Regions from separate parts of the Paenibacillus sp. 01T431 genome, predicted to be linked through region 2. Evidence: a T-box and tRNA genes for the amino acid it is inferred to sense, from the RefSeq annotation. Region 2 holds a T-box; the other holds one or more tRNA genes.
The links. The T-box of region 2 lies ahead of AC1DM9_RS12590 (arginine--tRNA ligase). A T-box ahead of a tRNA ligase gene usually reads a tRNA of that ligase, here a tRNA-Arg.

Region 1: it encodes a tRNA-Arg, which carries the amino acid that the T-box ahead of AC1DM9_RS12590 (arginine--tRNA ligase) is inferred to sense. The anticodon was not compared.

Annotation. Positions count from the first base shown of each region.
Region 1 is NZ_JBFTPT010000030.1:543-15,446, forward strand. Features, by position in the region: tRNA gene AC1DM9_RS32245 (tRNA-Glu) at 1-4, shown strand, start outside; tRNA gene AC1DM9_RS32250 (tRNA-Val) at 36-111, shown strand; tRNA gene AC1DM9_RS32255 (tRNA-Gln) at 121-195, shown strand; tRNA gene AC1DM9_RS32260 (tRNA-Lys) at 206-281, shown strand; tRNA gene AC1DM9_RS32265 (tRNA-Leu) at 300-382, shown strand; tRNA gene AC1DM9_RS32270 (tRNA-Leu) at 480-562, shown strand; gene AC1DM9_RS32275 (GNAT family N-acetyltransferase) at 681-1,184, opposite strand; gene AC1DM9_RS32280 (phosphodiester glycosidase family protein) at 1,547-4,006, shown strand; gene AC1DM9_RS32285 (ABC transporter ATP-binding protein) at 4,246-5,103, shown strand; tRNA gene AC1DM9_RS32290 (tRNA-Gly) at 5,516-5,590, shown strand; tRNA gene AC1DM9_RS32295 (tRNA-Arg) at 5,599-5,675, shown strand; tRNA gene AC1DM9_RS32300 (tRNA-Pro) at 5,710-5,786, shown strand; tRNA gene AC1DM9_RS32305 (tRNA-Gly) at 5,801-5,874, shown strand; gene AC1DM9_RS32310 (choice-of-anchor I family protein) at 7,896-13,193, shown strand; gene ppc (phosphoenolpyruvate carboxylase) at 13,578-14,904, shown strand, end outside.
Region 2 is NZ_JBFTPT010000006.1:104,296-119,199, forward strand. Features, by position in the region: gene AC1DM9_RS12565 (FecCD family ABC transporter permease) at 1-186, opposite strand, end outside; gene AC1DM9_RS12570 (ABC transporter substrate-binding protein) at 189-1,181, opposite strand; gene AC1DM9_RS12575 (FixH family protein) at 2,289-2,732, shown strand; gene AC1DM9_RS12580 (sulfite exporter TauE/SafE family protein) at 2,737-3,423, opposite strand; gene AC1DM9_RS12585 (heavy metal translocating P-type ATPase) at 3,420-5,696, opposite strand; gene AC1DM9_RS12590 (arginine--tRNA ligase) at 5,792-7,663, opposite strand; T-box leader at 7,710-7,946, opposite strand; gene AC1DM9_RS12595 (hypothetical protein) at 8,023-8,559, opposite strand; gene AC1DM9_RS12600 (VOC family protein) at 8,680-9,045, shown strand; gene AC1DM9_RS12605 (endo-1,4-beta-xylanase) at 9,165-13,598, opposite strand; gene AC1DM9_RS12610 (hypothetical protein) at 13,897-14,301, opposite strand; gene map (type I methionyl aminopeptidase) at 14,753-14,904, opposite strand, start outside.

The DNA.
Region 1 (14,904 bases), on a different contig from region 2:
ACCAAATTATTTTTACAAATGGCGCCTTTATCCTTGGACGCTTAGCTCAGCTGGGAGAGCATCTGCCTTACAAGCAGAGGGTCGGCGGTTCGATCCCGTCAGCGTCCACCATATCGCTATTGGGGATTAGCCAAGCGGTAAGGCAACGGACTTTGACTCCGTCATTCTCAGGTTCGATCCCTGAATCCCCAGCCACTTATACTATGAGTCATTAGCTCAGTTGGTAGAGCACCTGACTTTTAATCAGGGTGTCGTAGGTTCGAATCCTACATGACTCACCATTTTTTTATCTCACATGCGCGCGTATGGCGGAATTGGCAGACGCACTAGACTTAGGATCTAGCGGGCGACCGTGGGGGTTCAAGTCCCTCTACGCGCACCATATTTAACACCCTTCATAGGGAAGCACTCTGTATGTCAACAGAGTAATGTAGGTGGAAGCCCTGCAAAACATGGTTAAGCTTCAAAGAATCACATATGCGCGTATGGCGGAATTGGCAGACGCACTAGACTTAGGATCTAGCGGGCGACCGTGGGGGTTCAAGTCCCTCTACGCGCACCATACCATGAAGAAACCCTTGGCGAACAAGGGTTTTTTGCTGTTTATATATGTGTTTAATAATTATGTAGTAATCATCCATCATGCTTGATTTTATAACCACGCTTATCATCCACATCTATTAATCGAATAGCCCGGAATGATCATTGAAGCTGTATAGCGCTTGTTCAGCACCATATCTTTGCAGCTTATGCTCTAATCGCATGCCTACCTTCTCAAGGAGCCTGCAGGAAGCAGTATTTGCTGTTTGTGTCTCAGCTATTACTTTGCCAAGCTTTAATTCATGAAGTGCGTACATTAATAATTGACCGACTACCTCGGCTGCGTAGCCGCTACCCCAGCTTTGCGGAAGAAATTCATAGCTAATTTCCTTAAGCCTTCCGTCTATGTGATTATCTAAGGAAACAACCCCAATAAAATCATTGTTTTCTTTTAGTCTAACCGTCCAAATGTATGACTCCTTCGTTGATGAGCGCTCTAAAGCATCTAGAAACTTATTTAGATGATATTCCTCTGGTACAGCTCCGCCTAAGTATTTTCTAACCTCATGACTCGAATATATCCTTTGCATGTTTTTGAAATCTGATTGTTGTAATGTGTCCAGCTTGCATCTAGTGGTTTGCATATTGGTTATAATCCTCCTTTTATGTTTGCTTAGGATAGCTTGTTCAAAACACGATCTACCTCTACAGTAAGGTGATCCTGCTCAATCGTATGGGGTTAAAAATGTACAAGGTTAATTGTTTTGAGGATAAATAGTAAATGGAATTAGTGTTTTATATAAAGAAATAGTAATCCCATTGCTAGATTTGTAGACATGTTTTTGTGATCGTAACATAGGGAGTTACAGGATGCCAACCTATTCCTGAATAGAATTTGAGGGCTCTATTATCCATATAATCCCTTCATTTTTAGAATAAACCTGTCGATATAGTTCATTGGGACTAACTGGAATCTACACATAAGAAGGAGAAGGAGATCAGTCATATGCAGCAAAAGATGAAAAAATGGCTTGTTAGAGTAGTAGCTATTCTGCTTATTATAGTGTTGAATGTGAGCTACACAGGAAGTGAATCATTAGGTGGTAAGGGAGCTTATAGGGGTTCCTCCGTTTCTGCGGCAGAATCGACGAATGAGACAAAAACGGTTGCTTCTAATGCGAAGGGTTCTGCTGCCAGCAAAGCAGAAATCGAGTACTGGCGATACAAAGCAGAAGGTACTCTATATCCTCCGATTGTTATGCCGAGCGGAAAGCTGCTGGTAGTAACGAATAATGGATGGTTATCCTTATTAGATAATGGCGGAAAAGAATTAAAAAGAATAAACACATATTCGAAACTATCCGCCCCAGCCGTAAATGGAAAAGGACAAATATTTACTGCAGGAACTGGTGCTAGGCTTTATCAATATGATGAAGGCGGCAATGGCGGTCAGAAAGGTATTTATTATTTTAAAGGGAAAAAGGAACAATTAGAGCCATCTGGCATGGTGACGGATGGGGAAGGTACTCCTTATTTTGCATATCAGCATGCTGTTTTATCGCTGAGCAGTGTGGGAGAGCAGCAGGCTGCTCTGCTGCCAGAGGGTGTATCGGTTAAGGAACTGGCGGCAGGTAAGCGCGGCGTCTATGTACTGGGCAGCAATGGCGTGTTGTATGCCGTGCGCGGCAATGCAGTTGTATGGGAAGCGTCGCTTGAGCAGACGCTGCTTGTTGCGAAGCTGATCGCAGGCGATGTGAGCGGCGGCGTGATGCTGCTTGCGGGCAACGCTATCGCTGCGTATGAAGAGGACGGCAAAGTCCGCTTCACTCGCGAGCTTGCAGCAGCGCCCGCAGGCGGTTGGACGTCTCCGGCGCTTGTGCCCGGAGACAAAGGTACAGTCGTTGCCGCGGAACGCAGCGGCAACGGCATAGCTGCGTTCCGCCTCGCAGACGGGGCGGAACTATGGCGCATTAGCGCCAGCGGGGCGGGAGGCTTTGGCCCCGCGGCGCTGGCGCCGGATCTTGGCGCCGGCACGGTGCTGGCCGGCGGCCGTTCCGGCGCTGTGTACGCGATCGACGGCTCTGCCGGGTCGATCTTGTACACCTACGGCGGTCACACCGCGGTTCCCGCGAGCGGTGTGGCGCCGCAGGGCAGCGGACGCTTCGTATATGCGTCCGCTAGTACATTAATCGCAGCGGGGCCAGTTCGCACCGTTGCGATCACCTATGCAGCAGCGGCGGCGGTTAAGCTGCCGCTGGATACACGGCTCCTGCTCACGGACAAGCTGAAGCTGTCCGATCCAGTCGCTGTCAGCTATCGCTCCGACAATCCAGCGATCGTTCGCATCAATGAGAAAAGCGTGGTAACCCCGGTTACAGCTGGATCAGCTAACCTTTATGTCGATGTTACAGCTAGCGGCTACAAAGGCCAGCTGAAGCTTCCTATTCAGGTTACAGCCTCTACCTTGAACCTAAAGGTGAAGCATGAATCCAAGAAGGTTGCTGCCGCAGGCCAGTCGTTTACGGTTCAAACCGTTACCATTCCAAAGGGAATGCCGGTTACGGCAGGCCTGGCAAGCCGTAAGATAGGCGTCGTTCAGTCGCTTCAATCGATTGCTAAAGATTACCGTGCAGACGCAGCGATTAACGGAACCTATTTTGAGGCTTATGGCGGCATTCCGGAGCCATATGGAACGGTAATTGTAGACGGCAATGTGGAGCATATAGGAAATACAGGGACAGCGATTGGTTTTACATGGGACGGCAAAGTAGTTATGGATACGCTGCGCGTCAAAATTTTAGGTGGAACAGACGGTTCTTTTAAGTCGCCTAACAACTGGTATGCGTATTTTATTAATCGAACACCTGCAGCAGGCGCATCGTCAGCCATTATGTTCACGCCAAAGCGTGGTGCTAAGCTTGGATTTGCACAAGGCACCTCAGTAACGGTCAGTAAGGGTGTCGTGACCAAAATAAGCAAAAAAGAGAATGTCAGCATTCCAGCAGACGGATATGTTCTCGTCTATACAGGTTCTGAGGAGAAGCTAGCCTCACGCTTTAAGGTGGGGACGAAGGTTGATTATAAGATCGAAATGACCAACCTCTCGAAAAGTCCGATTGCATGGTCTCGCGTTCATACCGCCATTGGTGCAGGACCAAGACTAGTGAAGGATGGGAAACCGGCAGTTAATCCAGCTGGTGAAGGGTTTAGCAGCTCCAAAATATTGACCGATGCAGCTGGCAGAAGCGGCATTCTTGTCAAAAAGGACGGGACTGTTGTCATAGCTACTGTCTCCAAAGCAACGATAAAACAGTGGAGTCAAATCATGATTCAGCTTGGCGCTGAACAGGCGATGAATTTGGACGGAGGAGCATCCTCTGGTATGTACGCGCAAGGAAAACTCATAACCACGCCTGGAAGGCTAATAAGCAATGGTCTCGTATTTGGCACGAAGCTAAAGTGGTAACGTATGTAAAATGATAAAAGCTAGCCGTCCCAACCTGTTGGGCGGCTTTTCTATTTAAATGGGGCTCTATTTTTATCGATATGAATAAATGCTATTTATATTATCATTGACTTTTTTTATGAGAAACATTATCATTAGAAAATAAATGATAATCGTTATCAATATTCGTTACTTATTGAAATATAAATATAAAATGATAAGGTGTCTGCCTCAGGCAGCGGAAGGAGCGTGCATGTTCAATGATTCGTTTAACGACCTCTAGTCTTGATATTGCTTATGATGACCGTCTAATCGTTGAGAATTTAAACATTGCTATACCTCAAGGGAAAATCACGGCGCTAGTAGGAGCTAACGGCTCTGGTAAATCAACGATTTTGAAAACAATGGCCCGTATTATGAATCCCTCGAAGGGCAGTGTACTTCTGGACGGGAAGTCCATCCATAAGCAATCGACGAAGGAAGTAGCGAAGCAATTGGCAATTTTGCCGCAAAATCCAACCGCTCCGGACGGACTCACAGTAGCTGAGCTTGTCTCTTATGGTCGTTTTCCATACCAGAAGGGCTTCGGATCGATGACTAAGGATGACCGCAGTATCGTGCAGTGGGCAATTGAAGCGACAGGTATGACTGATTTTGCCGATCGTCCGGTTGATCATCTATCGGGCGGACAACGTCAACGTGCATGGATTGCAATGTCTCTTGCACAGGAAACTGATATTTTATTCCTTGACGAGCCTACAACTTTCCTGGATATGGCACATCAGCTTGAGGTACTTCACTTGCTTCAAAAGCTCAACGCAGCTAATAATCGCACAGTAGTCATGGTCGTTCATGATTTGAATCACGCAACACGTTACGCTCATCATATGATCGCAATTAAAACGGGTGTCGTTGTAGGCGAAGGTACGCCTGCAGAAGTTATGACACCGGATATTATGCGCGAAGTGTTTAACATTGAGGCAGATATCGTGCCTGATCCGCGTACAGGCGTTCCTCTTTGCTTGCCATATGCACTAGCCGGCCAGCCTGCTGCTGATAAAGTGGCATTGATTAACCGTGCACAGTCAGAGAGACCATTGGCTGCTGCTGGAGCATAGTAACTAATATGAATGCCGTAAACCGCGTTTCCTTTGGAAATGCGGTTTTTTGTTCTTTTAGATAAGCCCTGTGTAGTATATTGAGCTTAGAAGCGAGTGGGTGGGAAGTGAACCGTTTATATTTGTTATTTATAAAATGTAATCCATTAGAGCTAAACAATCGGAAGGATTAAACCGGGTAATAAGATATAACGTCATTTAAGCTGATTTTTATGATTGGATTTATGAAATCTAAAAGCACATATTTCCGCGCCATATAAGGTTTTGCAGCCAAATTAGAACATTGTATTTTAAAGGATTTAAAATAATTTAAAACTTTTTTTAAAAAACAGTTGCTTTTTGTTTTCAGGGGTGATATATTATTACTTGTCGCCGCGATGATAAACGAAACAAACGGCCGACAGAAATACATGCGGAAGTGGCTCAGCGGTAGAGCATCGCCTTGCCAAGGCGAGGGTCGCGGGTTCGATTCCCGTCTTCCGCTCCATAAATTGTGCGGCCTTAGCTCAGCTGGATAGAGCGTTTGACTACGAATCAAAAGGCCAGGAGTTCGAATCTCTTAGGCCGCGCCATTTTCCCAACATTAGACGCAATTCATTTACACTTCGGGACGTAGCTCAGCTTGGTAGAGCACCTGGTTTGGGACCAGGGGGTCGCATGTTCAAATCGTGTCGTCCCGACCATAATTTTTTTCTTTGCGGGTGTAGTTCAATGGTAGAACTTTAGCCTTCCAAGCTAATAGCGTGGGTTCGATTCCCATCACCCGCTCCAACTATTTAAACCCGAAAGCCTTGCGCAGCAAGGCTTTTTTTGTTTTTATATATTGCAATAAAAGTGCCTCTTGCACCTAATATGGTGCAGAAGATGGTGCGAAATTTTAATTAACTGTTTGAGGGTTAAGATACACAAACCGATCAGAAGCCTCTCTGCTGGTTATTTCAGAATCATGCATATAAATATCTGCTGTAGTTCCGATCTTCGCATGAATGAAGCAACCATTCTTCTATTTGTTTGAGTTCTGAACCGCTCTCTCGCAGTAGCTTCGCCGTTTTATGCCATAGATCATACAAACGGGTATTAGGGAGCTCTCGCTTGCTTAGAAACCTGCTCTAGCCCATAGAGGGGAGGATAGTAATTCACACCTTCTCACCATGAAAGACATATCGCTTAGTACCGCCTTACCAGGTCTTACATAACATTTATTTCATTCTAGTCGGAAGCGTCTTAGAGACTCCCTGTACTAAACAAGTGTATGTAAGCTAATCAAATATCCATTTGTATAGTCGGAAAATTAGCCGAGGGAGGTATATCCATACTTCAAAAAATACTTCCAATCTGTAAAAAAAAGTATCTACCTTATTATTACGAGTTCTGCGCCTCATTAAATCATTCTCCTTTATTGGCATTAGGTGAATTGGAGAAATATAGTTACACTTCGATATATCGATTCGATAGTGACCACGTTTGAATTCTAATAAACTTAAAGCTTATTTTTTGGTAAGCCAATTAATTAAATATATGACCCCAATTGCAGAGCCCAAAACTAAAATCTTCTCTATAATGTTTTCCAATGTAGCTCGTCCCCTGCTTCATACATGCTAAGAAAAAACAGAGCCACAAGAATGGTTGGGGCATATAGGGATTGTTTTTTTATTCGTAATGACCTCATTCTTTCTTTATTTACAAATATTTCTACGCAAAGCATTAGTCTAAGTTTCAAAGACAGTGAACATAAAAACATTTAAATCTATTCTTGAAATATCAAGTTATGATTAAAAATTTCGAATGGCACGGCTTAGAAGCGTTATTTATGCAGCAAAGTAATTTATTTAAAATGCTTAAGAAAGTGAACTATCATATATTAGCGGCATTTACCTAAAGCGGAAGTTGAAGGTATAAAGTGGGGTTTTGATGAATTGGTACAGGCGCACGTATTCTTAGCTAATTGTGAGGGTTCTCTACAATTAAAACTTCCAAGTAAGAGCTGTAACGGACATGAGATACCTTATTTGCCGAAATTCCATCCTTTTAGAGAACTAACGGACATAGGATCTCTTATTTAGCTTCAGAATGCTTGATTAGGCTACTTTTCGAGCTATTAACGCATCCTATGTCCGTTAGATCCACGTAATGAGCTTGAATTCTCGAAATAGCGGATTTCATGTCCGTTAGTACTGAACATGAACATCACAAGAGCAGACTCCTATGTTGAGCGGAAAATATTATTTGTGCAAACATAAATAAATGCATCAATACAGAAACCAGATGCCTAATAAGCGGCGATTCCAACCTTATGTAGAATTAACGGACATGAGATACCTTATTTGCCGAAATTCCGTCCTTTTATAGAACTAACGGACATAGGATCTCTTATTTAGTTTCAGGATGCTTAATTTAGCTACTTTTCGAGCTATTAACGTATCCTATGTCCGTTAGATTTACGTAACGAGCTTAAATCCTCAAAATAGCGAATTACATGTCCGTTAGGGTTAAAGGTTAAACATGAACTACATAACAGCAGATTCCAATGTTGAGCCGAAAATATTATATGTGTAAACATAAATAAACATATCAATCAAATAACCCGTCTGGAAGCTCCCAGCGGGTTATTTTGTTTGCCCCAAACGCTTTATCTAGAACCATACACGTTGCCAATAACCAAACACTCCACCAATAACCAACCCCCACCAAACCCCAAGCGCTTTACAAAAGCTTCATGGAACATTAATCATTATGAAATAAAAGCTCTCTACAATTCTAGTTAACATAATAGATATGGGAGTGAGTGAAACTTGAAGATCTATAGTAAAAGGTTAATATCATTATTATTAGCTACGGAAATTACGGCCAGCATGGTGCTGGCAGGCGGACCTGTCATGGCTGCTGGTTTGCCATTGTCTGGGACGCCTTACGCAGTAGACAGTGCCTATAATGTAGCGATCCCGCATGTTGTTATTAATCAAGTATATGGCGGCGGCTTGAGCACAGATACGACCACGCTGTTGTCTCACGGTTTTATTGAGCTTTATAATCCGACGGATAGTGATGTCAATCTTGCTGGTTGGTCGCTGCAATATGCGGAACCGCTCCCAGTTGTAACGACAGGTGCTACTAAGGCTTGGGAAATGCTAAATTTGACCGGAACGATTAAAGCGCATTCTTCTTTTCTTATAACAGGAGCTTCTACAGGTGCTGCAAATCCTAAAGTAAATCTCTCTGCCAAATGTGATCTTACTTGGGAGCGTTTCATTAACAATAAAGGGATGAAGGTTGCTCTTATGAGCAATCAAACTTTACTGACTGATCCTAATCCTTTTGACACTAAGCCAGACGGCTATGTAGATATGGTCGGTACAGGAAGCAACGATAAGGATAGTAATATCGACGGTTATGAGACTGCATTCCCTACGGGCTCAGCAGAAGGCACATCGAAGAAAAAGTCCATTCGCCGCAGCAACTTCGTAGATACAGACAATAATAAAGCGGATTTCAAACAAGTCGATTATGAGGTAGCTACCGGCGATGCATTACTAGCAGCAATACCCCGCAGCGGTGCTGACGGCGCATGGGGGCCGGGTATTGTCCAGCCGCTAGTCATTACTACAGCATCTCTTGCTGATGGCTTTGTTGGATCTCCATATTCCGCAGTTATTCAGGCTACTGGTGGAAACACGCCATATACTTTTACAGCAACTGGTTTACCAGAAGGGCTTAGTCTTGCGCCAAATGGTGCTTTAACGGGGACACCGACTAAGGCGGTAGCAAATACTAATGTGACGATTACAGCGACTGACAGCACGGCAGGTACGCCAGTTAGCATAGTTAAGTCGTTTGCGTTTACCATTCAATCCAGTATAGCTCCAGCAACTCATGTTCTCATTAATGAAGTATATGGCGGCGGCGGGAAAATTAATAAAGATACTCCGCCAGCAGCATCTCCATACCTGTATGATTTTGTAGAGCTCTACAATCCTACTGCTTCGCCAATATCACTTGCAGGATATCATTTAAGATACAGCAATAAAGGTGCTACAACGGTACAAGGCTATGATTTTGAAGAAGGTGCGGTCATTGCTCCTCATGATTATTACCTCGTTCGCCTTGAAGCAACATGGGGCAATACGAGCGACAAAAATTACGGAGATCCTTACCTGGCTGATGCATATGCAAGCACGAAAGAGCAATCCATCGGCATGTCTGATGTGGATGGCACGGTGGAATTGTTCCAAGGAGTGTACGCCACTTCGGCAGTTGTTGATGCGGTAGGCTTCGGTGCGGTTCAAACTACACTGCATGAAGGAACATCCGTAGGGAATGGGGCTTCACTGCCAGCGGCTGTTAAAGGCGTGCGCCGCATTAACTTCCAAGATTCCAACAACAATGCTGCTGATTTTGCAGTAGTGGATCCATCGCCTACGCGAGGTGGGAAAACAGAGGGAATCGTTGATGTCATTCCTGATTTTGTGAAGCTTATCGGCTCACTCCAGAAGAATACAGCAGACAAAGCGGTAACGGTCGAAGGTTTGGTTACAACTCCGTCCGTTAAATCGGATAACAGCCAAGCAAACGCAGTGCGTTATGTACAATCGTTTACGGGCGCAATTGCTGTTGAAGGCATGGACCCATCCATCCCGGTAGGCGCAGAGGTACGCGTTTCTGGGACGGCTGGTCTTCATGACGGCGAAGTGCGGGTAAAAGGCAACTTACAGGTAACAAGGCTGAACAATAAAATTTTTAGCTTAGTGGCGGAAGATACGTTCGATAAGTCTATGCTTAACGTAGATAAGCTTAGTTCAGTAACATCTGAGATGTACGGCAGGAGAGTGACAACTACAGGCAATGTAACTGCCGTGGACAAAACGGCTAATACGATTAAGCTTGATAACGATATACTGCTTTATGTGAATGGAGCGTTTCCGAAGGTTGAAGTTGGGGACAACGCACAAGCTACGGGAACCATTGGAGTTTTCGGCAGCGAAGTTAGATTGGCTGTAGCGAGCGCAGCTGCAGATATGATCATAAAGCCAGCGTCCACTGAATTTAAAGATACGCTCAATATTTCAAAAATCGGACAATATTCAGTAGGCCAATTCAATAAAGATGGCGGCGTTGCCGAGATCGTGAAATTCAACAAAGACAATGGCAAATTTTATTTAGTTAACGGCTCCGGTAATCCGCCAAGCTTAGATATTGTCAGCTTGGGAAGCGGGAACGGAACGCTAAGTAAAGAAAAAACGATACTTGTTAAGCCGATGGCCGAGGTTGAAGGTTTTGTATACGGTGATTTAACTAGTGTAGATATTAATACGACAATTAAGCGTGTTTCTGTAGCGGTACAAGAGGCGGATCCACTCAAGCCAGGTAAAATCATCGTACTCGATTATGAAGGTAATTTAATCTCAGCCTACGCTGCTGGTGTACAACCGGATATGATTAAGTCAACAGCTGATGGAAAGTATATCCTTACTGCGGATGAGGCGGAGCCGCGAAATGGTACAGATGATCCTAAAGGAAGCGTAACGATCGTCAATACAGTAAACAACAAAGTTACCCATGTACTCTTCGATGATCCGTCCGTTATCGAGGATGGCGTTCATATTCGCGGCAAAGTGGATCCGGCAGATGGGAAAATTAAATCGAGCGGAACCAAAGTAGACGCTGTGTATGATCTGGAGCCTGAGTATATCACTCTTTCGGATGACAACAAGACAGCCTATGTGTCATTGCAAGAGAATAATGCAATTGCGATTATTGATATCGAAACGAACAAAGTGACGGCTGTAAAGGCACTTGGATTAAAGGATTATAATGATCCGCGCAATTCTCTCGACGTTCTAAAAGACGGCGCGATTAAGCTGGAAAATGTACCGTTTAAAGGGATGTACATGCCTGACGGCATCGCATCTCATACGATTAACGGTCAAACGTACCTTTTTACAGCTAATGAAGGCGATGTAACGGAATGGCCGAACCGTACAAACGGCAGCACGATAGGTGCATTAAAAGCAAAGCTTGATCCGGCTTCAGCGGCAGCGATTTTCCTAAATGGCAAGACTGCCTATGATGGTATTGAAGTCGCAAGCGATATGGGCAATGAAGGCATTTACATGTACGGCGGACGTTCTTTCTCTATCTGGAATGCGATCTCGATGGAGCAGGTCTATGACAGCGGCAACGATTTTGAAACGATAACGGGCAGTCGCTTGCCAGCATTCTTTAACACAAGCAACAGTAAGACAGCCATTGACGATCGAAGCGGCAAGAAGGGACCAGAACCGGAAGATATTAAAACGGGGAAGGTTGGCAATAAGGTTTTGGCATTCGTTGGTCTTGAGCGCATCGGTGGTTTCATGACCTATGATGTAACAGATCCTGCGCATGCGACATTCGCTAATTATACAAATACTCGCGTGTTCAAAGACAGCCAAGGCAAGGACAACTTAGATACAGATACCGGCCCTGAAGGCTTGGAGTTTATTCCGGCTAACATTAGTCCAACTGGAATGCCTTTGCTTTTGGTTGCTTACGAGGTAGGCGGCAAGGTAGGCGTATATCAGCTGAATGTAACAAAAGTAACGATGGATAAAGCTTCCCTTTCCTTAAAAGTTGGAGATGCATCTAAGCTGGTTGCAACCGTCGAGCCTGTAGGCGGAAGCTCTGCTGCTGCAATGTGGACTTCTTCTAATACAGCTGTAGCAACTGTAGATTCAAATGGAAATGTCACAGCGTTAAAAGCGGGAACAGCGGTCATTTCAGCAGCGAGTGCTGACGGATATGGTCTCGCTGAGACGAGTGTCACGGTTACTTCAGGTGACATCGTAACTCCATCGCCAACGCCAACGCCTGCACCTTCTACAAAGCCTGAAGATGCTGGAGTGACGATCGTAAATGGCGAGACCGTAAAAGCAGTAAGCACGATTAAAGCTGAAACGGATAACAGCGGTAAGACAACGGCAACGGTAACGGTAAATCAAATGGATGCAGCAATAGCTGCATTAGATAAAGCATCAAACGGCAAGCCGGCATCCATTGAGTTTAAAATGGCGGCTAACACAGACACCAAGTCAACGGCTATCAAGTTTGAGGAAAAAGCTATCGCTAAGCTTGCAGCTAAGGGATTGAAGTCGCTGGATGTTCATGCAGGACTCGGAATCGTATCCTTTGATGCTAAGGCTATTGGAACATTGGCGGCAGCCTCAGGAAGTGGCGAGCTTACCGTAGCGGTCAACAAAGCGGATGCATCTAAGCTGTCTAGTGCGATTAAGGAAACGATCGGCAGCCATCCTGTGTATGAGTTTGATGTGATCGGCGGAAAAACAGCGATTACCGATCTGAAGGGCGGTACAGCACGGGTTAGCATTCCTTATTCGCTTCAAGCAAACGAAGACAGCCAAGCAGTAGTCATATACTATATTGCAAATGACGGCAAACTTAGCATTGTACCTAACAGCGTGTACGATAAGTCGACAGGTCAATTACAGTTTACGGTAAGCCATTTCTCTACTTACGGAGTTGGCTACAATCATGTGGCATTTTTGGACACGGCATCAAGCTTTGCGAAGGATTCTATCCTTTACTTATCTTCCAGAGATATAATCGGCGGCTTGGGCAATCAAAAGTTTGCTCCAAAGGCTAACATGTCAAGGGCTGATTTCACACTCATCCTTGCAAGAATTGCCGGCGCTCAACTGGACGGTTACACGTCATCAAGCTTTACGGACGTGAAGTCATCCGATTATTTTGCAGGGGCGGTAGCATGGGCGGCTGAAAAAGGAATTGTCGGAGGCGCTGGAGATGGCAGCTTCAATCCTAAAGCCAATATTAGCCGTGAGCAAATGGTTGCTATGATTGCAAGGTTCGTTGAAGTCATGAACTTTGATTTGCCCGTGCAGACAAATGCTATAGCGTTTGAAGATGCATCATCTATTGGTGCATTTGCGAAGGAAGCAGCAGCTGCAGTGCAGCAGGCGGGAATCATTAACGGCAAGATCTATGCAAATAAGGCAGGCAGCTATTTTGCACCGAAGGATTTGGCTACCCGTGAGGAAGCGGCAAAAATGCTGGCGAAATTAATTCAATTAATGGCATAATTCGACTTGAGCAAGACCGCAGCGCCCTTCAGAGAGAGGTGCTGCGGTCTTTTTCATAAGAGGTCTTATTAATGGGATTGAACCAGCCTTTTTGCTAAGTTAATAAGCATCGTTAACTTAACTGAAGCGGGTTGTCTTTCGCAGTTATTATTTACCGGAAACATAAGAAGCAAAAAGGAGCGGGTTATATACTTTGTTTGCGTGAATCTGTTTTTGTTAGGATTGGCTTCAGGGCTTCAACCCTGTAGGTTTTTGTAGTATGATGGTAGAAGTCAAAAAAACGTTCATGTTGTACAAGCAAGCTTTCGAAGCGATTGCTGCTTCGGAAAACAAGTAAATGCTTACGGAGCGATCGTTGCTTCGCAAAAATTTAGGAGGAACAGTATGTCGGATCAATCTGCATCTACTTTGACCACAAATCGGCAGCAGGCTAACAATTTGCTGCGACGCGATGTCCGGTTTCTAGGCAACATTCTCGGTGAAGTTCTTGTTCATCAAGGCGGCCGCGAGCTGCTTGAAATCGTAGAACGGATTCGTGAACAAAGTAAATCTCTTCGCGCTGAATTTGTACCGGAATTATTTGATCAATTTAAAGAAAATGTATCATCGCTTAACCCGGAAATACGTCATCAAGTGATTAGAGCGTTTGCCATTTATTTTCAGCTTGTCAACATTGCAGAGCAAAATCATCGGATTAGACGGAAACGTGATTACGAGGTTTCTGCTGGCGAAGCGGTCCAACGCGGCTCCATTGAGAGCGCGGTTCAAGATCTGAAGGAACGCGACATTGCAATCGAGGAAGTTAGAGATATTTTGAGCAATATTTCGCTGGAGCTAGTAATGACTGCACACCCGACCGAGGCAACTCGCCGCGCGGTGCTTGATATTCATAAACGGATTGCTGTAGATGTGATGGAGCTGGATAATCCAACACTAACCTATCGCGAGCGCGAGAAGCTGCGTGAGAAGCTCATGAATGAGGTTCTTATTTTGTGGCAAACAGACGAGCTTCGTGACCGCAAACCAACCGTTATCGATGAAGTTCGTAACGGCTTGTACTATTTTGATGAGACATTGTTCGAAGTGCTTCCTAATGTTTATGAAGAGCTTGAACGCTGCCTAAGCAAGTATTATCCAGATGAGAAATGGCATGTGCCGGATTACTTGCGCTTCGGCTCTTGGATCGGTGGCGATCGCGATGGCAACCCATCGGTGAAAGCTCAGGTAACTTGGGAAACGCTAACGCTGCACCGTCAGCTGGCTATTCGCAAGTACGAAGAAAAACTAGGCGAGCTTATGGACCTTCTCAGCTTCAGCACAAACCTTGTCGAGGTATCGGCTGAGCTTATCGATTCGATTCGATCGGATCGCGAGCATGTTGAGCTTAAGTGCGTCGATCTTTGGAGAAATACGAAGGAGCCATACCGTATTAAGCTTGGCTTTATGCTAGAAAAGCTGGCTAATACACGCGATGAATCGCTTAAGGGTTCGCAAATGCGTTACAACCATCCTGAAGAGCTTCGCGAGGACTTGCTCGTTATCGATCGCAGCTTGCGTCATCACTACGCTGATTATGTAGCAGATACAGCACTTGCTAAGTTAGTACGTCAAGTGGAGCTGTTTGGTTTCCACCTTATGGCGCTTGATGTTCGTCAGCATAGCCAAGAGCATGAAAATGCGATGGCAGAAATTTTGGCGAAAATGAATGTAG
Region 2 (14,904 bases):
CGCTATTTCGGCAGGTGTATAAGGAACTGAATTATCAGCAAGCCCAAGCCAAGGCAGCTGATGAAGCAAAATACCCCAAACATCTCGAATGGAAATACCAGCCGAACCAATCGATAAACTTACAACGATAGAAACAGCAAGAAGGAGCATAGCTGCTCCTCCATACCAAACTAATTTATAGGTCATCATTATTTTACGAGATCCGGGTGAATCACTTTCGCAAGCTCCAGCAAACCATCTGCAAGTCTCGGCCCTACACGAACAAGCGGATCCTCCGTTACTGCATGCATTTGCTTATTTTTCACCGCATCAATGACATTCCAGCCAGGACGGCTCTCAATGCCAACAACAATCGGATTCGGCTCCTCCTTCAATGCAGGGTATATAATAAGCTCGGGATTCTGAGTAACAATCGACTCTGCACTCACCTCATACCAGCCTGGAGCAGCTCCAGCAACATTCTCGCCGCCAGCCAGTGCCAGCAATTCGTCAAGGAATGTGCCAGATCCAACGGTCCAGCCTGGGGAAAATTCTAAATACACTTTCTTTTTCACTGCGCTCTTAACTGCATCCGAAACTTGTTGCTTCACCGAAAGCATGTGGCCTGCAATCCCAGCCGCTTCGGATTGTTTATTCATAATATGACCTAAATTTTCGATTTTGGCAATAACTGCATCATACGTGAGTGGGTCTGTCGCATAGACCGGAATTTTCAGTTCTCTGAGCTTCGTGATTGCCTCTCCATTCATTGAAGAAGACGCCAGCACGAGATCCGGATTGAGAGCTGCAACAGCTTCAATATTCGTCGTCATATCGCCAACCTTTGCCTTGCTTGCCGCCTCCTCAGGATAGTTGCTTGACTCATCTACACCTACAACACGATCACCTGAGCCGATTGCATAAATAGCTTCGGTTTCACTAGGAGCAAGCGAGACAATTTTAGTTGGCTCTTGCTCAAACGTAATTTCCGTACCTGTATCATCCTTTAAAGTTAGTGGATAAACGGTCGATTCATTCGCCTTGGATGGCTCGTCAGTTGCAGCCTGACCAGCATTATTCGTTGTTTTTCCCGGCTCGTTAACCGTGTCCTTATTGGCACCGCATGCTCCTGTGAATACGAGCATCATCACGAGCAGAAAACCTACTAGCGTTTTCATTGTACTTTTATGTAACCTTTTCATTTTCCTTACTCCTCCTGCGTCATATATCGTATTAAAAATAGCATCCCCGACCTTGAGTCAGAAATGCTAGTATACGCTTTTTCTAATTAGGCTAAGCGAACAGCTTCTCCAACAATATCGGATTATGCAGGAGAAGATATGGTGCATCTATCCCCGTCCATCATCTATAAAATGATCCGTTGTTACTATACAACGTCTTGTTCTATTTGTCTAATGACATCCATGCCATACTCATCCTAATTATCGACGTTCTGCTTCACTCATTTGCCGCATAGGTAACGTAATGGGTCTATTTCTTAGCGCGCGTTTTTTTACCATGATGAGTGCGTTTAGCCTTGGCCTGAACTGAGCAGCAAGATGTAATTTTCAAGAGTCCGGCTCATATTTGAAGCTAACGGACATAGAATCCTCCGCTATTTGGGCTTACGGCTGCTAAAAACTAACTGGTGGAGCCAAATAAGGGGGCTTCTATGTCCTTTACGGTTGCGTATACAGCCAAAATGAGCGTAATAGCGTATCTGATGTCCGTTAGCTTTTCGCAATAGTCACTTCAAACCTCTAACGGACATACATTACGCTATTTTCAACAATCGGGCTCATATTTGAATCTAACGGACATAGGATCCGCTATTTGGGCAAATGGGACCTAAAACTAACTCTTAAAGCCAAATAAGGGCTTCTATGTCCATTACGGTTGCGAAAATAGCAAAAATGAGCACAATAACGTATCTGAGGTCCGTTAGCTTTTCGCAATAGTCACTTCAGACCTCCTAACGGACATACATTCCGCTATTTTCTAGAATTGGGCTCATATTTGAGTCTAACGGACATAGGATCCGCTATTTAGGCAAACGGGAACTAAAAACTAGCTCTTAGAGCAAAATAAGGGCTTCTATGTCCGTTACGGTTGCGAAAACAGCGAAAATGAGCACAATAGCGTATCTGATGTCCGTTACCTCTCCTTGTGACTTCTTCGCCCGTGCTATGCTTTTACTTTCTTCTATCCACTCGTTCCATAAACAGATACTACATCCGGTTCAAACACTCATTCTTTTTATGAATCTAACAAAAGAATATGCAACTCATAAAGGAGGTTCTTTCCTAGATATGAAAGTAGAACACAAACCAAATTATAATCTGCTAAAATTCACTATCATTTTACTGGTTGTGGCAATTGTCGTTGGCATAGTTTTCACATGGCTCCGAAAGGGCGAAGAATTATCTCCTCCCATGACTGAACATGTATTCGACAAAGGCGAAGCTAAATGGTCCATCGATGGTTATCCAGCGAAGGTGCTACACAACAATTTATTTAAAATCGAGCTTACTGATCTCTCGGGCGCCCCATTACAAGGAGCTGAACTATCAGTCAAGCTTGAGATGATGGATATGGTTTGCGGCGATTACGAGTTTAAAATGACGGAAGCTGAGCCTGGAACGTATACGGGCGAAGGCGTACCGCTGATGGCTGGCACATGGAAAGCGACTCTAACACTCAAGACGGTTGATCAAACGTATACCATCGACAGATTACTGCGAGCGGTTCATTAGCAAATTACCAAAGCCATGGATTAATCGAAGGAATGACACCATTCACCGCAAGCCCGCGCAAAATCGAGATGACACCCACAGCAATCGCCGTGACTACACTTGCTTTACGCATAAATCGCCGCCATTTCTTATTGGCAAAAGCAGCGATCGACGCGGCAGCCGCTAAAGCAGGGAAAGTCGATAGCCCAAACAGAGCCATGACAGCCGCTCCTTCAAGTCCTGAGCCAGTGGAGGCTGCCGTCATTTGCATCGCATAAGTTAAGCCGCATGGCAAAAATCCGAAGGCTATTCCAGTTGCGAGCAAATGGAACGTTTCCTGCTTAGCAGAGCGAGAAGCACCGCCTACTAATCTTTTGTGCAGAAAGCTAGACAATCGGTTCATGAGCGGCAGCTGAAATCTCCGCCAAAGCCAGAGCAGCAAGAAACAGCCGCCAATAATGGATGCCAATCCTTGAACCCCTGCAAATTTACCTGCAACATCCACAAAAGAACCTACTGTTCCCATTACAGCCCCTAATAAGGAATAAGAGAGAATGCGGCCTGTATTATATAGAAGCATTGATTTTTTAACTGGCGCTGAGGAATTTAATGAGACGGTTGATACAATCCCCCCGCACATACCGATACAATGAGGTGCGCTGAATAAGCCTGTTAAAATAATGAATCCAATCAGCTGCCAAGTCAGCGTCATCTGCTTGCACCAACCCGGCTCTTGCTTTGCAACTGACCAGAAAGCCGAAGCGCATTGCTTACAACAGAAACAGAGCTAAGCGCCATCGCCGTTCCAGCCATCCAAGGCTCAAGCAAACCAAAAGCAGCAAAAGGGATGACGATAACATTGTATAGGAAAGCAAAGGTTAGATTTTGACGCACATTTCGAATCGTTAATCGGCTAATTCGAATCGCTTCTGGAATGGCATGCAGACGAGAGAAAAGCAGCGTCATATGGCCTGCGCTAAGCGCTGCATCTGTTCCTTCACCCATTGCTAAACCAACATCGGCTGCGGCTAATGCCGGTGCGTCATTCCATCCATCCCCTGCCATTGCGACTCGTTTGCCGCGACGCTTTAACTGCTCCACCAGTGCCAGCTTACCCTCGGGAAGCATGGAAGCATGTATGCTTGTAATGCCAACCGCTTTTGCAGCAGCAAATGCCGGCGCCTTGTGATCTCCAGTAGCTAGAACAGCGGAAACCCCTAAATTTTTAAGCTCTTTCACTGTCTCTCTCGCGTTTTCCTTTATCTTATCGCTAAATGCGATTACACCAGCAATCTGATCGTCTATTGCTGCATATAGCACGGTTTCACCCAAATCCTCACGTTGCCTTGTGAATGCAATGATATCGACGCTCAAAGCCCATTGGCGTTCTGCTGCAAACCGAGCATTTCCGATAGCGAAGCGCTGTTCCTCAATTATCGCTTCAACTCCTCCGCCTGGTGAGAAGACATGATGACTGGAAGCTGGAATAATAAGCCCTAGTCTGACCGCCTCCTTCTCAATTGCTCTTGAAAGCGGATGTGTGGAGTCCGCTTCAGCGGCTGCCGCCAATCTCAGCAAAGCATTTCGGCTCCCTTTAATAGCTAGTGAAGCACTTATATGAGGCTTGCCTTCCGTTAATGTTCCTGTTTTATCAAAAATGATCGTTTGAATGCTTGCCAAACGTTCAAGCGCGCCCGCTTCCTTCGTAATAATGCCTTGCTTCGCAAGTCTGCTGGCTGCGATGACAAGTGAAATCGGTGCGGCTAGACCAAGCGCGCATGGACAGGCTGCTAATAAAACAGCAATGCCGCATATGAATGCTCGGCCCCAATTCCCCGGCTCAAGAAATAATCCCCACATGAAAACCGTTGCAACGGCGAAGAGAAGCATAACAGGAACAAACCAGCTTGCAGCCGCATCTACATTTCGCTGAATGGCTGATTTCGAGCGTTGTGCTTGACGAACAAGCTCCTGTATGCGGTTAAGCATCGTATCATGGCCTGCCGCCTTCGTACGAATGCGAAGCTGCGAGCTTTCATTCCAAGTTCCCGCCCACACTTGATCTCCTTCCCGCTTTGCAATCGGCAGACTCTCGCCTGTTAGCAATGATTCGTTGGTTGCGGAGTGACCGCCGCATACAATGCCATCGACCGGAATCGTTTCTCCAGCCTGTACGATGACAATATCGCCCGCTCGAACAAATTCGGTCTGAATATGTATCACTTCACCTGCCCGTTCAACCGCCGCCGTCTGACTTTGCAGTTTGCCGAAGCCGTCTGATCCGCGCTGCGCCCGCAGCGAGGCGGAAACTTCAATGTATTTACCCAGCAGGACAGCTGTGATTACAACAGCAGAAGTTTCAAAATACAATGGCGGTGCATGAGAAGCCACCTCTGAGATCGGCCGAAACAAGCCGTTCTGAAATACGACATAATGGCTGTACAGATAGGCGGCTGTCGTTCCAATAACAACAAGCACATCCATATTGGCGCTTCGCTCGCGTACCGCATGATATGCGCCGAAATAAAAAGGCAAGCCTATAGCGAATTGAATAATCGTGGCAAGTATGAGCTGCAGCCATGGAATAGTGAGCCAAGCAGGCAAATAATCAAGCATCGGCCTTAAAAAAGGCAGATGCTGCATCATCCCAGTTAATAACGGCACCGTAAGTACCGCTGAAGCAATGAGCCGCAGCTTCAATATACGATGCTCCTTGTGCAAGCCTTCTTTAGCTGTCTCATTAAGCATCGCTTCAAAACCTAATTGCTTGACACGCTCAGCAATTTGTTTCGCTCCGAGCCGCTCAGGCTTAAACTGTACCCAAGCGGTTCGAAGCGGAAAGCTGACGGCAGCCAATTGAACACCATCCATTTTGCTGACTGCTTTCTCTATTCTTGCCGCACAAGCTGAGCAGCTCATTCCCTGAACCGCAAAATCTATCGTAAGGTCGCTATCCTCTACCTGATTATCATGTACCTGCTCCATTTGCAGCACCCGCCCTTCGTTCATCGCTGTTAATGCCTGTACCTCTGCGTTAAACTATATGACGGGCAAGCCAATTGCATGATTGGAACATCTGTTTACATTCTATTTGGCGCAGGAAGTCCCAGTATGTGAAGTGCATCCTGCATCGTTTGCTTATAACGCTCGGTAAGCCAAATACGCAAGCTTTTCGCTGAGCCTTCAGCCTTCAAAATAGGACATGTGGCGTAGAAATGGTTAAACAATGCGGAAAGCTCATATACATACGTACAAAGCTGATTAGGAGACAGCTCCAAAGCGGCAGCTTCCAGCGTTTCTGGCCAATAAGCTAAATGTCTCAGCAATGAATGCTCTTGATTCTCAAGATCGCTAATCTCAGCTAGAGCTTGTGGGTTAAACTCAGTGTCTCCTGCTCTCTTCAAAATACTGCTGGAGCGAGCATACGTATACATCAGATAAACACCTGTATTGCCGGATATTTCGGTTGCTTGATCAAGATCAAACACAACCTCTGTTTGCAAGTGAAAACGAAGCAAGTAATAACGAATCGATGCTGCTGCTATCGTACGACTTGCCAAGCCTCCTTTACGGGATCTTTTTGCGTCTATGATTTGTTCCATTCTTACTAAGAAATCCGCTATTTTTATGCCGATTCCTTGCCTGCCTGACATCGCATACGCATGCTTGCCGTCTGACGTATCGATACCTAAACCATTTGCCGTATTTGGGCTTAATGCAACAACACCATAACTGACATGCTTTAACTGCTCTGCTTGCTCCTGAAAACCCAAACCGAGCAATGCTTGTTTAACCATAGCCTGCGGATACTCTTGGCGCTGATCAATTACATTTATGACCATATCCGCATGACCGATTTTTTTCCTTACACCACTCGTATGCGTTGACCACAAACCATCAGAAAACTTCTGGTAACGGAAATCGTTATCGAGCAATCCAAACTTCCACAAATGGTAAGCAATATCTTTAGCCGTATAAGTCAAAATTCCGTTTGAGCGAACGAGCACTTTATCTGCGTGGAAATCCGATTGTTCCTCTTGTTCTCCGTTTTCATCAGAATGCTTCAGCACATAACAGCCCTTCAGCTTCCCTTCTGTTTCCTTGCGGAATATTCCCGTTGACTGCAGCAGTTCAAACGCGCGAGCCCAGAAGCCTTCACGCACAATATTGCTTTCCCATACCAGAACATCATACGTGATGCCAAACTGCTTCATTTCCTCGACATGCTCGCGCACAATTCTTTCTGCGACCAACAAGCCCATCCATGCTACATTCGAATGCCCTTCTTCCAGCTCTGCAAGAACCTTGGTACGTTGTTCAAGCAATTCTGGCTGCTCTTTATAAGCTCGATTAATACTTGAATACGTATCCCAGCAAAAATCCCCAAAACGCTCATAAGGCAGCACCGACTTTGTCTGAAGAATGCCTACCACCGTATCCGCTAATTGGTTGCCTAGATCATCAATGTAGTTATGCACCTCAACCTGATGACCCGTCCTTCTGAGCATTCGCGCAATCGTATCGCCTACGCAGGAATTACGCAAATGACCAATATGCGCAGATTTATTTGGATTGATAGATGTATGCTCAACAAGCACTTTTTTGTTAACTGTCGTTTTCTGTGATGCAAGCTGTTCTGTATTGACTGCCCACCAAGACCAATTCACATAAAAATTTAGAAACCCGGGTGAAGCAATTTCAATCTTTTTTATGGATGAGGAAAGACTTGGATGCTTGATTAATTTTTGTTTGAAGTCATCTGCAATCAATGAAGGCGCACGTTTTAAAAGCCTAGCAAGCTGCATCGCAATATTGCTGCTATAATCGCCATGCGCTAAGTTAACGGGATGCTCGACCGCAATTTTGAGATTTTCAGGTCGCTCTGTACGTCCCTCTTCCAGCATGCCTTGCGTTATTTCTTCAATTGCTCCAATAATCAGCTTATGAATCATTGTAATTCCTCCTATTATCAAAATAAAAAAGGCCCCCGTCTCTAAAATAAGAGACGAGAGCCATAAAGATCCCGTGGTACCACTCTAAGTGCCAAGCCTGATAAGCAGCTTGACCCCTCATTTTCGTAACGGTCAATGACCGGATTTGCCTACTAAGTAACTTCGTTCGTTTCGGCAAACCATTTCATGGGCCCGCTTCATCTAAGACATCCGTACCGGCTTCCACTAACCCGGCTCGCTGCAACTATCGGTCCTAGACTACTGTCCCAATCGCTAATGTTGTTATTTCTAACTCATATGCTTAGAAGTATTTATACAGGAAGTGTATCTCGGTGTCAAGTCTCGCTGCATTTTTCGAACTATAACTTCCATTTGTTCAACGGTTCATCATCCCACACTTGCACTTCGATGTATCTTTCTGGTCCTCTTTCTCCCTTGGCATTCCATTCTTGTGGCAATCCAAATTCTCTTACTACTTCAAAGATCTCGTTCATAGTATAGACCTGACCTCGATAAGGCTTTCCGTCTTGGAACCTCATCGTCGGAAACAAATCTCCATAAGTAAAACTAATCGTATTTGACTCGAAATTCGACATTGGAACTTGCAGTACTTTACCTGCTGGATACCATTCTAAGAGCCATGGACATTCCCCGAGAGTCATATAATGGGGAAACTTCCGAATGGGCATGCCGCCTTTATCTATAAATAAATCTCTTGCTTTTAATTCGAGACTCCGTCGAATTTTCAAATAATCCGTGGACCGTTTGCTAGCGAAGCCTTTATTTTGAACTATGATTTCGTTTAAAACACGATCTGCTTCCTCTGGATTTAAGTCTGATAAATTGCGGAATGGACCAGTCGATTCATCATAGTAGTGATACAAGAATTCAAGCATGCCTATATTCCCCCAATCCATAAAAAGTATAATACTACTTATGGTTGCTTTTCAATATGGAAAATAGTAGAATCTATTATAGAACGTATGTTCTTATTGATAACAAAGGAGCTGCACCTTATGTTTAAGAAACTAGAATGCGTTTGCATTCACACGATCGAAATTGAGAAATCTCTTGCCTTTTACACTACGATGGGTCTAACTGAAAGCTGGAAAATAGAACGAGCATTAGAGGATGGGTTTGTTTGGAAAATCATCGGTCTAAAATTTCCAATGAAGGACAGCTCTGAACTTGTTCTTAGCAATCATCCTGACAACAAATTTACTGAAGTTGAAATTCTGGTTGAAGATGTCCGTGAAGCACACAACGAGTTAAGCAAAAATGAAGAAATTCAATGGATTAGAACACCCTTTGCTACGGAGTCAGGACATGTCGCTGTATTCGAAGCCCCTGATGGCAACGTTTTCGTTCTAGTTGGAAAATAAACCAAGAGCCGTTAAGAAGAGTTGTATATGGGCCAACCTCGAATGGGTCCAGCACTCATATCCCAACAAACATCTTATCGGCTCTTTTTTAACTCATTTCTATTAGAAATTCATAGAAGTTATTTCGTAGATTTTTGCAGCAACTGATATAAAATGACAGCTGCTTGTGCACGGCTTGCCGTTTGATTTGGTGCAAAGCTGCCATTGCCCATGCCGTTAATTGTACCCGCTGCTTGCAGCATGTCTACAGCCTCTTTGGCATATTCAGCTATAGCTGCTGCATCGTTGAACTGGGCTTTATCGTTCACTTGTTCTAACGGAATGCCCGCTTTCTGCAACGCTCTGTATGCCATTGCTGCCATATCCTGACGGCTTATTTTGTCATTAATGCCGAATGTCCCATCTGACAACCCTGTAACAATGCCTAATTGCTGAGCTGAAGCAACTGAATTATAATACCAAGCGCCTTCCTTCACATCATGGAATGTGCTGATCGCTCCTGCTTGCTTCAGGTTTAGCGTTTGAATAAGCATATGGATAAACTCTGCTCTCGTCACTGAACGATTAGGCTCAAAAGCTTGTGAAGATGCACCCGTAACGATGCCACGAGCTGCAAGCCCGATAATACTGTCTTTCGCCCATGTAACAGAAGTTATATCTTTAAAGCTTACATCGATTGAAACAGCAGCATATTTACTAAAATGAGTCGTAATAAACTTGGCTATACCTGTAACAGCATCGTATCTGCTATTCGCAAGCACTTCAAGCTTCCCATCCTCAGAAATATACAATATGACGATTTGATTTGCATTTTCGCCATTCTTCAACTCGTAAGGCACAGATACATCTACAGACAGACCATTTCCAAACTGGCTTATCATCTTGCCGCCAATGATTAAGCTGAAATCATAAACCGCATTCGTTCCAATCTGTTCACGAACCTCGCTAGACATTGTCTCGGCTGCGATTTTATTAACAATGAGTTCAATATTTCCTGTCGATTCAGTGGCTTCGAATAATGAAATCGGCAATTGAACAGTAGCAAGGCCAGCGTTGAATTCGATGGTTTTAATACCTGCCGTTTTCGCAGCTTGAACTTGCTCAACAGAAATATTGAAAGCGACCTGCTTCGCCTTATCCACAGCTTTAGCCTGGAATTTCAACAAACCGGCTTTAGCATCTGCAATAGCAGCTTTCACATCGGCAGCACTGATAGATGCCTTAGCATTGCCGTTCGCATCTATAGTAACATTAATTTCCCCTGGTTTATTAGCAGGAATGCTGCCTGTGTTGCCGTTGCCGCCAGGATTAGGGTCTCCGCCGCCATTAGGCTTGCCAGCTAATACAAGCACACCGAATCGTGAGGTGTTCTCATAAGACTTTCCTGTTGGATCGTTCCACATCCATACGCTATCTCTTTTACCCGTGCCGTTATCGTCATTGTTGACCTGAAGATCAAAACCAATGATCGTCTCGTTGCTTGAAGTGATCAAATCCAAGTTGATTGCAGCCTCTACAATGTAACCCGTAGCAATATTATCAGTCCCATAAACTGTCTTCGTCACCGAAGTGTAGTTGTCATGAGAGGCATGACCGCCTACCGTATGCAGATTTTTGTAATTAATTCGATATTGACCATCATCACCCTCATAAGCGCTAGTTTTTCCATTGTTTTGGTCTACGAAAACTTCAATGGAATCATGTTCCCATGGGTTTGGACTCGCATCCGACAATTTTTTGTCGGTTACCAAAGCATAAACATAAAGATGCTTATCGTCCCACATCGTATAAAATTCAGCTTTAGATCCTTCGCCGCCTTCTACTTTAACTTGGGTAGCAAGCTTGCTGGCGCTCGCCCACATTGCATCCATTTCACCGTCGAGAATAGGCGTACCGTATTTTGCAGTTGATACTTTTGTTCCTGAGATAAGCGTCAACTCGCCATAACCGCTGCTATTCTGATCTTGATTGTTTCCAAGATCGCTCCACGAAATGATACTGCCATTCTTGCCATGCTCAGTACCGTCATCTGAACCAGAATCTGTGACGCGAATATCAAAAGATACTTTGCTGTCCACTGCGCTTCCGCTTAACGGAATAGCAGCAGTAATTGTATAACCTTTATTCGTTTCTACAGCGTTAGCTGCCCCTCTTTCAACCTGTACCTTTTTAATTTCATTTCCGCTCTTCACGAACAAATCGACCTTATCACCAGCAAATTTCGATGGATCAGTCACGATTGCCTTTACATAGATATTATTTTCATCCCACAGCACTTTCATAGCAGCTTCTAATACGCCGCTCTTCTCCAATGAAATAGCTGGAATTGTACTCCAGAAAATATCATTGATGTTGCTTGGGTTTGGACTTCCATTTGCAGCATTTGCAGTTTTCTTCACCGCTACCAGCTTCGTTGGATCAACCATTCCCCAATAAGCAGGTTTCGCTTGGAAGTTTTTATCGAAAGCAAATGGCGCGTCTTGACGAGTGACCGGACGATTGTGGAGCCATGTATGGTCGTCAGCGATTCCCCAGAAGGTAACATTACTTATCCAGCCTTCCGGATTTTCAGCTGTCCTGCCCATATCATCCAATTTCTTCAATTCTTCGAACAACTCTTTAAAACGGTAACCTTGTTTGGCAAGCAAATCTTGAGGCACTTCTTGATAGGCATCCGTGTTGTTCGTATAAACCGAGACATCAAATTCAGTTAATTGGTTGTCGAAGCCGGCCTCACCGAACATCTTAATTGAATTCGAAATTTGCTGAATTGACGGTCCGCTAATGTTAATATGAGTTTGGTGGCCAACCGAATCAATAGGCACACCTTCTGCTTTTAATCTCTTTACAAGGGTTAATAAAAAGTTTGCTTTTTGCGGATTATTTGTTCCGTAATCATTAATAACTAGCTTGGAATCCTTAGCCTTTGCATATTTTATCGGGTCCTGCGCATACAACTCATCGAGCAATCTACGCGTTTCAGTAAAGGCAACTTTAATGAAATCTTCGCCTGTTAATTGATACCATAAACTATTACGCATTCCATTCGGTCTGCCCTCATCAATGACCTCATTCACGACATCCCAATCCGTCGCGACGTCTGCATATCTTGGTACCACTGCGCTTAAGTAATCTTTTAGCCGACTGAGAACAAGCGCTTTGTTTTCTGGAGTTGGACTCAATACGGTGCCATTATCATCGTTAAACATCCAGTTTGCTGCTTGTTCATGCCACACAAGCGTGTGGAATCGCATGTTTACTTTGTTGTCTCTTGCGTATTTGGCAAGCCTATCCGCACTCTCGAAATTGTAAGTTCCCTTTGTTGAATTAATTGAACCAGGCTTCATTGCATTCTCAGCAACGACTGAACTGAAATGCATATCTAGAAGTTCTCTGCTTTTCCCTTCAAGCTGAATCGGCTCTAGCGCTGCCCCTATTTTGAAATAATTTTGATAAACATCCTTCAGCTTCGCTAGATCTGTCTGAACAGGTAGGGATGTCTTAGGCGGCGGTTCCGTCATTAAGACATTAATATCGTCGATATAATAAGCGTCACTTACACCCGAACTTTCAACATAGAAGCTTAAATCTGTTAAATTCGAATTGAAACTAAATGTCCCCTTAAGCTGTACCCAATCTGTCGAAGCTACTGCTGCTGAGGCAATGCTTAACCAGCTATATGAACCACTTGCATCCAGTTCAGCCGATAACTTTATCGTTCTGGAAGCGGAAGGCGTTTCAGTAAGCTTGACGAAAGCTGTAACCTCATATTTAGCATTTCTGGTCATTTTGTCGAATACACTAACGGCCGGTCCGTTCCAGTCCAACGAACGGCCTGTCGTTTTCAAGCTGTATTGGCCTGACTTTTGCTGTTCTTGTGATACCGCTACGGCTACGCCATCTCCCCTTGGTTTCCAGCCTTCTACTGTACCGCCATCAAAGTTATAGCCGAATTCCAATGGCCCAATCGGAGTACCTCCACCACTACCAGGGTTTTCAGTTGGTGTATGATCTACGATCAAAAGATCATCAATAAACACGTCAGCAGTCGACGAAACTGTCTCCAAATACATCGTCATAGCTTTTGAGCCAGTAGGTCTCGTATACGATGTTTTCAAGAAGGTTGTCCAGCTTTGATCATTAATGTTTTGGTTGCCCACGATCCAATCAAAGTTATTCGTTTGATCGGTCATTCTCATCGTAACATGCGCTTGATCTGTACCTGCTCCAAGCTTTACTTTAAACGAAATATCGTAACTATGTCCCTCTTGAAGCAAAGCATTGAGCTCAATGCTCGGGCTGCAGCTAACACTCCCCCGCCCAGATAACTTCAAAGCTTTTGATCCCGTTGCGGCCTGCTCTGAAGAAACGGCTGCCTGCGGAGTGCCTCCGCTGCAATTAAACGGCTGCCAGCTGCCAGCATTTCCATCCTCAAACCCATTTTGAAGCACTGTTGTAGATGCTGCTTGAGCTGTGTTCCCGAATCTTCCTATCGGCGTCAGCATACCGAAGAGCAAAATGAACGCCAATAGCATACTTAACTTCCTTCGCATTTCCATCCCCCTTATCTTAATACGAATTGATAACGCTTACACAAAAATCTTATCAAAGCAGAAAGGAATAAAATACCTGAAGAAATATAGATTGTGCTCTAAAAATAATAGTTATATTTATTACTTTAACTAGAGATTTACAGTTTACAAGGGATGAGTTCCACCCAAAGCAGTCGACAATTATCCGCACAAAAAAGACCCTTATCTCACAAATGAGAAAAGGGTTTAACCATTATTATCATTACGTTTAGTTAAAATCGCATAATACGGAACTGCACATTAGAGAGATCAACAAGCTTTACATACACTTTTGTTCATTCTCTGTAACTCCATTATTATCAACGGTTAACTTCGTGCTCCCAGAAAGGGATTCTGTATAACCGCAAGCAACAGTCTCCTTCGTCATTCCCCTGTCATCCGTATATTTCAAGTATACGGCACCTTCACCTGTTAATTTCAATTGCGGTTTTATTCGAACCGTGTCGCCAGCTTTTATTATTTTTGCATAGCTATGCTTTTCAAGGCTTGAAATAATTCCAGTTTCAACCGAAACGATATCATAATCCGATTGATTATTAATCGTCACAGAGAAGCTCTGCAGCATTCCGAAATTGTCAGTATTTGTTCTAAGCCAGTTGAATAAAAAAATGACAAGCAGCAAAGAGAAAACGCCTAATAACATATATCCCATTTTTTTGCTCAATATGGCTCCTCCCTCTCTTCAAGGTATTCATCTGATTATCGATGCGTTTTTCCGAAATATGCATGAAGACTAACTTCTTCCTGATATGTAATAAGACACTCTTCCTATTAAAAAAGTAACATGTCGTTAAAAAATGTTTAAAAAGAAGGGTGTTTTAAAAAGTTAACTTCGGAATCCATACCCAAGCTTTACATCTATTAATTTTCGAGAAAAGAACCTTCGTTTCCACTTTTACAGTTTATTGGAAGGTTCTTTCTACATCCATAAAGTCTACTCACTCACGCCCTTTTGGGGACAGTTTCTAAACTTAGAATTTTGTTCTATAAAATAAAATAGCCTGTGGCCTGTTGTTCCACTAGGAACAAACAGGCACGCAGGCCAAGTACAATGAAATTTATAGTAGTGGCCATTAGGCCATATTAATTTGCTATAGTCTGTTCATTTATTAAATCTATTGCTCGGTTAAAATAATCGGACCATTTTCTGTAATAGCAAGCGTGTGCTCGTATTGCGCAGATAAACCGCCATCGATCGTTCTAGCCGTCCATCCGTCTTCATCGATTTTGCTGTGGTACTTCCCAGTATTAAGCATAGGCTCAATTG